DNA from 2 places in the Faecalibacterium sp. Marseille-Q4137 genome. Region 1 is predicted to be linked to the other one. Evidence: riboswitches for the same ligand, from Rfam matches in the RefSeq annotation. Region 1 holds a riboswitch; the other holds the start of a gene.
The links. A riboswitch is a leader RNA that binds a small molecule or an ion and turns the genes downstream of it on or off. The one in region 1 is predicted to bind FMN.
Positions count from the first base shown of each region.

Region 2: linked by a shared signal. The riboswitch ahead of ribD (bifunctional diaminohydroxyphosphoribosylaminopyrimidine deaminase/5-amino-6-(5-phosphoribosylamino)uracil reductase RibD) and the one ahead of J3353_RS02890 (ECF transporter S component) in region 1 are both predicted to bind FMN.

Region 1 covers NZ_JAFREK010000004.1:61,903-67,025, reverse strand. The annotation lists gene J3353_RS02900 (ABC transporter ATP-binding protein) at 1-748, shown strand, start outside; gene J3353_RS02895 (mechanosensitive ion channel family protein) at 809-1,891, opposite strand; FMN riboswitch at 2,018-2,137, shown strand; gene J3353_RS02890 (ECF transporter S component) at 2,279-2,878, shown strand; gene J3353_RS02885 (class I SAM-dependent DNA methyltransferase) at 2,938-5,123, opposite strand, start outside.
Region 2 covers NZ_JAFREK010000061.1:295-5,417, forward strand. The annotation lists gene J3353_RS16620 (rhodanese-like domain-containing protein) at 1-532, shown strand, start outside; FMN riboswitch at 906-1,020, shown strand; gene ribD (bifunctional diaminohydroxyphosphoribosylaminopyrimidine deaminase/5-amino-6-(5-phosphoribosylamino)uracil reductase RibD) at 1,172-2,296, shown strand; gene J3353_RS14850 (riboflavin synthase) at 2,260-2,901, shown strand; gene J3353_RS14855 (bifunctional 3,4-dihydroxy-2-butanone-4-phosphate synthase/GTP cyclohydrolase II) at 2,914-4,110, shown strand; gene ribE (6,7-dimethyl-8-ribityllumazine synthase) at 4,132-4,608, shown strand; gene J3353_RS14865 (response regulator transcription factor) at 4,629-5,045, shown strand; gene J3353_RS14870 (low molecular weight protein-tyrosine-phosphatase) at 5,042-5,123, shown strand, end outside.

The DNA.
Region 1 (5,123 bases):
CCTGGGCATGGAGATCCAGACCATCCAGTCGGCCATGGCGGGTGTCAGGCGCATCGATGCCTTTCTCGACCAGCCGGAGCGCACGATCCCTCCCGCGCGCAGGGAGGCTGCCCGGGGCGATGTGGAATTTGCACACGTCACCTTCGGCTATGGGGAACGGCACGTTCTGAAGGATTTTTCCATGACCGTGAAACAGGGGGAGCAGGTCACGCTGGTGGGCCGCACCGGTGCGGGCAAGAGCACCGTGTTCAAGCTCCTGCTGGGCCTGTATCAGCCGGAGAACGGTACGGTGACCATCGGCGGCGTGAAGGTGGGGGACATCACCGACCGGGAGCGCCGCACCTGCATCGGCTGTGTGGAACAGCATTTCTCCCGCGTGCCGGGCACCGTGCTGGAACAGATCACGCTGGGAGACCCGCAGATCACCGGGGAAATGGCAAGGGCTGCCGCCGCACTGGCCGGGATCGATGCTGCCATCCGGGCTCTGCCGGAGGGCTATGACACTGTCTGTACCGAGGGCATCTTCTCGCAGGGCGAGTGGCAGCTGCTGTCCATTGCCCGTGCCGCCGCCGCAGACCCCGCCGTGCTGCTGCTGGATGAGATCACCGCCAATCTGGATGCCGAAACGGAGGCCCGCGTGCTGGAAGCTCTGCGCCGCGCGTCTGCAGGCCGCACGGTGCTCTCCGTCTCCCACCGCGTCTATGAAAATCTTGGCGGCAGAACGATCGAGATCAGGACCCGGGAATGACGTATGATAAAAACGCCCCCTGTGCGCCGCAGCAGGCACACAGGGGGCGTTGTGGTATGCTCAATTCTTTTCGATGTAGACGCTGGTGGAGGGGAAGGCGAAGTCCACGCCGTCTGCCTGCATCACGTCCATGATGTTCAAGTTTAGATCATTCTGCTGCTGCAGGAAGGTGGCATAGACGTTGGTGGTCAGGTAGGCCGAGATGAGGATGTTGATGCTGGAATCGCCAAAGCTGGTCAGCCGGACGATGTTGGTGCCCTTGTTGGTGTAAGGGCTGTTGTCCAGCATGGCCTGCAGGTCAGCCATCAGCTTTTCCAGCTGGGCACGGGTAGTGCCGTAGGTGACACCCAGTGTGAACTTATAGGGCCGCATGGTGCGCAGGGCTGCGTTCTGGACAGTGGAGGCGCAGATCTGGCTGTTGGTGATAATGATTACGCTGTGGTCCATGGAGCGGATACGGGTGGAGCGGAAGTTGATATCGATGACCTCGCCCTCCACATTGCCCACGGTGATCCAGTCGCCGATGGAAAAGGGCTTGTCCAGCAGGATGACGATGCCGCTGAACAGGTTGCTGGCGCTTTCCTGCGCGGCCAGCGAGATGGTCAGGCCCACAAGACCGGCACCGGCTACGATGCTGCCGATGGGGAAGCCGACGATCTGCGCGCAGGTGGCAACACCCAGAATGATGACCAGCACTTTGTAGGTGGTGTCCAGCAGGGAGCGTAAGGTCTTGTTGCTCCGGATTTCCGGGCTGCAGGAGGCCAGCAGCAGGTCGGCTACCTCAGAAGCATTGTACAGGCCCTGGCAGAACAGGAGGGTCGTTGCAATCTTATAGGCCGTGAACAGAAACTTTGTCAGGCCCGGAATGGCCCACGGCAGGCTGGTCAGGGCCAGATACAGGCCGCTGTAAAAGGCCATCCGCGCCAAAGGGCTCTGTAAGCTGCGCAGGAGGATGGGCGTGGCGGCAAAGTGCCAGCTGCGGGCCTGCAGAGCGGGAAAGATCTTCCGGCGCAGCAGCCAGCCGACCAGAAGCCCCGCAAAAACGATGACTGCGGCGCAGACGGCCCGGGCAGCCAGCGCCCACCAGCCCTCCAGCAAAAAAGGCCCGATCTCGAACCCGAGGTCACGAACGGTAAAAATCATGGCAAAAAGCTCCTTGTATCAGAAATTGTAACATCCTGTCCCACAGTATACCATATCCGGCCCGTGCAGGGCAAATAAAAAAGGGGTTGACAAGGCGGAGCAGCCGCGTTATACTTTTGGCCAGAAAGTTCGTTTCAGGGCGGGGTGAGATTCCCCACTGGCGGTACAGCCCGCGACCACCCGCAAGGGTGTTGACCCGGTGAGACTCCGGGGCCAACGGTATAGTCCGGATGCAAGAAACGGCAGGCAATACGATTTGTCTACGCGCCCTGTTGCAGTGTTTGCTGCGGCAGGGCGCGTTTTTGATTGTCTTCCCGGTTCCGAACCACGCGAAAGGGGCTTTCCAATCTTTGATTTGGGGCCAGAACGCCCCGGGAGGATATTACCATGAAGAAAAACACGACCCGCAACCTGACCGTTGCCGCCATGCTCAGTGCGGTGGCCTTTATCCTGATGTTCATCGAGTTCCCGCTCCCGATGCTCATCCCGTCCTTCGTCAAGATGGACTTCTCCGACCTGCCCGCTCTGCTGGGTGCCTTTGCCCTTGGCCCGGTGTACGGTGTGATCATCAGCTTTATGAAGAACCTGCTCCATGTGGTCATCAAGGGCACCTCTACCGCACTGGTGGGTGAGCTGTGCAACTTCATGCTGGGTGCGGTGTTCTCCGCACTGGCCGGTTACCTCTACAAGCACCACAAGAGCCGCAAGAACGCCATCATCGGTGCCGTGGCCGGTGCCGTGGCCATGGCCCTGTTCAGTGTGCCGTCCAACTACTTCATCACCTACCCGGCCTACGTCAAGTTCTACCACATGCCGCTGGAAGCCATCCTGGGCATGTATCAGGCGATCCTGCCCTCTGCAAACAGCCTTATCAAGTGCCTGATCATCTTCAATATGCCCTTCACTCTGGTCAAGGGCCTGCTGGATGCCCTGATCTGCATGTTGATCTATAAGCCGCTCTCTCCTATCCTGCATGGCCGGAAGTGAGTGACAGAACAAAAAAGAAAGGACGCGAAAGCGTCCTTTCTTTTTTGCTATTTGAGAGATTACTTCGTTTGTGTCAACTCCTGATAGCGTTTCATCAGGAACGCTACACAATCGGCTTCAGAGGTGTCCTTGACTGATAAACCATAGGCTTGCATGACGGCCCTGTCGTTTGCGATATGGGCTTTTAACAGCGGTTCAGGCATGGCCAGAGGATTGTACAAATCTGCAAGACAATTGTTTGGATACATTGCTCGTGTGTTAAGAATGGCCTGTGCAGTTTGTTCTATTTTGGCTTTTTGTTCTAAGGTGGGAGTAGGCCAAGGAAAATTATTATAAACTGCGGGGGAATACCTGAAATCGCTTTTTATCCTACCACAAGTAACACGCATCCACGCATTATGAACATTAGATGTCAGAACTCCGAATTCATAGATTGTGACATTTGGAATAATACTGCAAGCGTCTCCGGCAATTACACTAGAGGGCATAAAACCAATCGGGATATACCGCCTATTCTGTGAAGAATGTCTTGGAAACACAAGATAGGTTGATAACGGTTGCCGAATTTGGCAGAAAAGGTAAGGATAATCGGCCATTTTCTGTATCCGATCTGCATTACTGCTTTTTCGCAAAGCACGGACTTTTTCAAGGCGTTCTGTGATTTCTTTTATATTTACATAATCAGAGACATTACCATCCTTAAACCATAAGCAATATCTGGAATAGCTATTTACATTATCATGTAAGAATTCTTTTGCACCTATAAAAGGCTTGATGTATTTTGCCAATACGGGATATTGTTTCTCAAGTTCTTCTTTCTCTGTTATGCTAAGTGTTAGAGCGCCATCATCTGTCGGAGGACTACCGGTGGTCATTTTGGGTAAACCATTTTGAGGTTTATTAATTCTGTTTGTAATCCAAATGTCAGGAGCATCTAATAGATAGGGGTTTATATGTTCTGCCTTTGTTTTTGTTTCTTCAGTATAAATGAATTTTGTATGAGAGCGGCTAAAGTTGGAGAAACCGATGATGACACAATGAACTGCCGCTTTTTCATTTGCCTCACTGTCCCATACAAAAGAACGATATGCGAAGTGAATTTCAGCACCAGAATCAATCATTTTCTTCCAAAATGTTGGAACGGATTCGCCCTGACAAATGGAATTCGTGGAGACAAATGCAATTTCGATATTCGTGCTGGATGTATTGATATAATCTAGCGCTTTTTTGTACCAGCAGATCACATAATCGAGTTTGGTTTCTATTTCACCCTGTCCCCAGATATCGTTCATATCGTGAGCTTGATCTTTTGTTCGGACAGATTGCCCAACAAACGGTGGGTTTCCCATGATATACGATAATTTGGAGGGGGAGATGATGGAAGCCCAATCCATCTGCAAGGCATTCCCGATATGGATATTTACATTGCTTTTTAATGGAAGGAAATCAAGATGCATTAAGACAACATCTTCAGTTTCCTTCATCATCTGGCTTTCTGCAATCCAAAGAGCGGTTTTTGCAACATCACCGGCAAAATCGTTGATTTCGATGCCGTAAAACTGGGAGATGGAGACTTTAATAGGATTCCAATTGGTATCACCAAAGATGACCTGTCCGTTTTGCAGTTCCCTTAAAATGTCATTTTCCAGACGGCGGAGCGAAATATAGGTTTCTGTCAAGAAGTTGCCAGAGCCACAGGCTGGGTCTAAAAAGGTCAGTCCGGCTAATTTGTTCTGAAACTCTTCCAGCTTCTTTTTCTTTTGCTTCTGTACACCAATTGTCAGAATCTCTGCGAATTCGTTTTTCAAATCATCCAAAAACAGCGGGTCGATTACCTTGTGGATATTCTCAATCGAGGTGTAGTGCATCCCGCCTTTCCGTCTGGTAACCGGATTCAACGTGCTTTCAAAAACAGCGCCGAAAATGGTAGGCGAAATATCCCGCCAATTAAAATGCCCGGCTTCCGCAAGAGCGTCTTTGATTTCCTGTGTGATTTTTGGAATGATAATATCCTCGTTGGCAAATAGGCCGCCGTTGACATAGGGGAATGCTTCCAGCTCTTCCGAAAGATATAGGTCGGGTCGGTCAGGATAGGGAGTATCCAAAACCTTAAACAGTGACAACAGAGCCGGACGCAGGTCTTTTGGCTCGTATTGAGCAATGTATTCGCTAAAGGAATCTTTTTGCTCAAACAGACCGGCATCCTCAGAGTAAAGGCAGAATACCAGCCGGACGCAAAGAACAT
Region 2 (5,123 bases), on a different contig from region 1:
AATGCCCGAGACGCTGCCCGATAAGGAGGCGACGCTGCTGATCTACTGCCGCAGCGGCCGCCGCAGCAAGGATGCTGCACAAAAGCTGCTGGCGCTGGGGTATCAGAGCGTCTACGACTTCGACACGATCCTGATTGTCCAAATTCAATTCAAGGTCATGGTCGATGATGGGCAGCTTGAACCGGACGGACTTCAGCCACTGTCCATTAGGCTGGCGTTCCGGGTAGATCTGCACCTCGTCGATCAAAATTTCCACCAGTCTGCGGCGTTCCGCCTCGGTCATGGTGGCATAAAGCTTGTCAAAGCAAATCAGGATCTTATAGATGTTGTCGCCTGTGATTTTGTCGGCTTCAATGGCCTGCTTCTTTGCCCGGGCATCCATCAGTCCATTTTCCACCTCTTCGGTTTTATCGTACATCTTATAAAGGCGGTCGTCAAGGTCAGATTTTCGGGCGATAAAGTGCCGGTCGTCCGGGTCAAGGCTGTCGATCTCCTCCATAAGCCGGGATTTTGTGGAGTAGTGCTGCCGTAGCTGCTTCTCATAGGCGGCGATCTCCTGCTCAATGGCAGTGGTATCTACCTTCATGTGTAGACCTTAGTCTTTTCTGCTGCCATTTCCAGCACCTCCCATTCGTACCGTCTTGTTCGGAATAGACTTTGCAAGCAAAGTCGTGTGCCAAAGGGCGCTGCTCTCGCCTGTCGGCTCGGTCAAGCGCTTCAAAATGCAACGCATTTTGAGGTCGCCACTGGCGACCCGCGCCCCTTTGGATTCTCCGTTCACATTGTCCTACGGACGATGTGATTTTATTGTTGTAGCGATTCGCTTCATCCCGGTTTCGTCCCGGTTTGTAGAATGCCCTTGCAATCCGAAAGAAGCCGTGCTATAATGCCGCTGTAATTGAATCAGAAATCTTCAGGGCAGGGTGCAATTCCCTACCGGTGGTACAGCCCACGAGCCGTAAGGCATGATTCGGTGAAACTCCGAAGCCGACAGTACAGTCTGGATGAAAGAAGATATCAAGTGCAGAACCCGTACGGTCCTGCGCTTGTGGAGGCTGCTCTGGGATGCGTTTGCATTCTGGAGCTTTCTTTTTTGCACAAGGATCCCTTGTGTTTTTTCGGCTTGCCCTGAACGTTTTTGTTCAGGGCTTTTTCTTTTGGAGGCAACACGATGAACGACAAAGACTATATGCGTCTGGCTTTGCAGCTTGCAAAAAAGGGCTGCGGGTGGACATCGCCCAACCCGATGGTGGGTGCCGTGGTCGTAAAAGAGGGCAGGATCATCGGACAGGGCTGGCACCAGAAATACGGTCAGGCTCATGCGGAGCGCAATGCGCTGGCATCCTGCACCGAAGATCCGCAGGGAGCGACCATGTATGTGACATTGGAGCCGTGCTGCCATTACGGAAAGCAGCCGCCCTGCGTGGATGCGATTCTGGGTGCAGGCATCCACCGGGTGGTCGTGGGTTCTGCTGACCCGAATCCGCTGGTGGCTGGAAAAGGAATTGCAATCCTGCGCGCACATGGCATAGATGTGACCGAAAATGTTTTGCAAGAGGAATGCGATGCGCTGAACAAGGTATTCTTCCACTATATCACCACAAAACGCCCCTTCGTTTCCATGAAATACGCCATGACGATGGACGGAAAAATCGCCACATACACAGGCGCTTCCAAATGGATCACCGGGGAAATTGCCCGGAATCATGTTCAACGGCAGCGGCACCGATTCCGCGGCATTATGGTGGGAGTCGGAACCATTCTGGCAGATAACCCGCTGCTGACCTGCCGGATAGAGGGTGGCCGTGATCCTGTCCGGATCATCTGTGATACACATTTGCGGACACCGCTGCAATCACAGGTGGTCATGACCGCCAAACAGGTCCCCACCATTCTTGCGACCTGCTGCGGCGACCCGGAGAAGCAGGCGGCATATCAACAGACCGGGTGCCGAGTCCTTTGTCTGGAAGAGCAATGCGGTCATGTGAATCTTCCGCAGCTGATGGAACAGCTGGGGCAGGAGCAGATCGACAGCATTCTGCTGGAAGGCGGCGGAACCTTGAACTGGTCTGCACTGGAAAGCGGCATCGTGCAGGAGGTGCAGGCTTACATTGCCCCGAAGCTGTTCGGAGGAAGGGATGCCAAAGCACCCATTGAGGGTGCAGGTGTCCCGCTTCCGGATGCTGCATTCCGCCTGAAGAACAGCCGATTGGAACAGCTTGGCAAAGATTTCCTGATCGAAAGTGAGGTGGAGTACCCGTGTTTACCGGAATCGTGGAAGAAGTCGGAACAATAAAATCCATCAATCGGGGACAGCATTCTGCTGTACTGACTGTTCGTGCAAAAACGGTTCTGGAAGGAACCAGGATCGGCGACAGCATCGCCGTCAACGGCATCTGCCTGACCGTCAGGCAGCTCTTCCCGGATAGCTTTGCTGCGGATGTCATGCACGAGACCTTGAACCGCTCTGCGCTTGCGCAGCTCACCGTTGGAAGTGCTGTCAATCTGGAACGTGCCATGCCGGCCAACGGACGTTTTGGCGGACACATCGTAGCAGGCCATGTGGATGGGATCGGACGTATTGCCAATATCCGAAAAGACGATACGGCCATCTGGTACACCATTCATGCAGATCCCACGATCCTTCGCTATGTCGTTGAAAAAGGCTCTATCACAATAGACGGTATCAGCCTGACCGTGGCCGCGGTGGAACCTACCGGCTTTTCCGTGTCCACGATACCGCACACCGTCCGTCAGACGAACCTGCACCAGCGGCACAAAGGAGATTCTGTCAATCTGGAAACCGATGTTGTCGGAAAATATATCGAGAAGCTGCTTCCATCAGAAGCACTAAAGCAAAACACGCTCACAAAAGAAATGCTGCTGCGCTGCGGCTTTTAAGGAGAGTTTACGATGAACTTCAATACCATTCCCGAAGCTTTGCAAGACCTGAAGCAAGGAAAAATCATTCTGGTAACGGATGACCCCGACCGTGAAAACGAGGGGGACTTCATCTGTGCTGCCGAATTTGCCACCACCGAAAACATCAACTTTATGGCGACCCACGGCAAAGGTCTGATCTGTATGCCGATGTCCGAGGCTTTCGTCCAGAAGCTGCAATTTCCGCAGATGGTGCAGTATAACACCGACAACCATGAAACGGCATTTACGGTGTCCATCGACCACGTTTCTACTTCTACGGGCATTTCTGCCGCAGAGCGTTCCATTACGGCGATGGCTTGTGTGGACGATCACGCAAAAGCAGAAGATTTCCGCAGACCGGGCCATATGTTCCCCCTTCTGGCAAAAAAGAACGGTGTGTTGGAGCGCAACGGTCACACGGAAGCAACCGTTGACCTGTGCCGTCTGGCAGGGCTGAAAGAATGCGGCCTGTGCTGCGAGATCATGCGGGAGGATGGCACGATGATGCGCACCGCTGAACTGGCAAAGCTGGCAGAGCGTTTCCAGATCAAATTCATCACCATCCGTGATTTACAGGAGTACCGCAAGTGTCACGATAAACTGGTCGATCGGGTGACGGCAGTGAACCTGCCCACCAAGTATGGCACCTTCAGAGCTTATGGTTTTGTGAGCCGCCTGAACGGAGAGCATCACATTGCACTGGTAAAAGGTGACATTGGCGATGGAAAGGATATTCTGTGCCGCGTCCACTCGGAATGCCTGACAGGAGATACATTTGGCTCTTTGCGTTGTGACTGCGGCCAACAGCTGGCCGCTGCCATGACGCAGATCGAAAAAGAAGACCGGGGTATCCTGCTCTATATGCGGCAGGAAGGCCGGGGCATCGGTCTGATCAACAAGCTGCGTGCCTATGAACTTCAGGAGCAGGGCATGGATACGCTGGAAGCCAATCTCGCTCTGGGGTTCCATGGAGATGAACGGGAGTATTATCTCGGCGCACAGATCCTCCGGGAACTTGGCGTAAAAAGCCTGCGCCTGCTTACCAATAACCCGGACAAAGTATATCAGCTCTCCGAGTTTGGGTTGGAGATCTCCGAGCGCGTACCCATTCAGATGACGGCGACCCCGTATGACCTGTTTTACCTGAAAACAAAGCAGGCACGGATGGGACATCTTCTGGAATATTAACAACGAAAGAGGTATTTAAAAATGAAAACATTTGAAGGCAAGCTGGTTTCTCAGAATATCAAGGTCGGTATCGTAGCTGCCCGATTCAACGAATTTATCACGTCCAAACTTCTGAGCGGAGCAATGGATGGTCTGCTCCGTCACGATGTGCAGGAGGCTGATGTTCATGTTGCATGGGTTCCGGGTGCTTTTGAGATCCCACTGGTTGCCTCTAAAATGGCAAAAAGCGGAAAGTATGATGCTGTAATCTGCCTTGGTGCAGTGATTCGCGGTTCTACCAGCCATTACGACTATGTGTGCAATGAGGTTTCCAAAGGCATTGCCACGGTCTCGCTGGAAAGCGGGGTTCCCGTCCTCTTTGGTGTTCTGACCACCGAAAACATCGAGCAGGCCATCGAAAGGGCAGGCACCAAAGCAGGTAATAAAGGCTATGACTGCGCAGTCAGTGCCATCGAGATGGTAAACCTGCTCCGGGAAATGGATACCGCCGCAGAGTAAAATACACGCAGGAGTTTGCCATGATCGTTATAAAAACCCGACAGCCTGACCCGGAATTGGAGCAGAAGATCCGGATGCTTCTGGAACGAGAGCACATCGAGGCAGAGCAAATATCCATTGATTCATGGGAGAAGTTGGTTCTTCCGGAGCTTACACTGGATGGAACAACCCACGAAGTGTCGTGCAACGGCAGAAAAGTCTCCCTTACACGACTGGAGTTCGATTTGCTGCTGATGCTTGCCTCTCACGAAAGACAAATCTTTTCAAAAGAAGAGCTTTTCCGTGCTGTGTGGGGACAAAACTGTGATGACACCTTAAAGGTCGTGGCAAATACCGTTTCCAATCTGCGAAAGAAGCTGGCCGGCTGCGGCAGCTTTATCCGCACTACCCACGGCGGCTATACTTTTGTAAGCCAAAAGGAGAACGACCCGGTATGACCAGGATCTTATTTATTTGTCTCGGAAATATCTGCCGAAGCCCGATGGCCGAATATATCATGAAAGACCTTGTGTCCA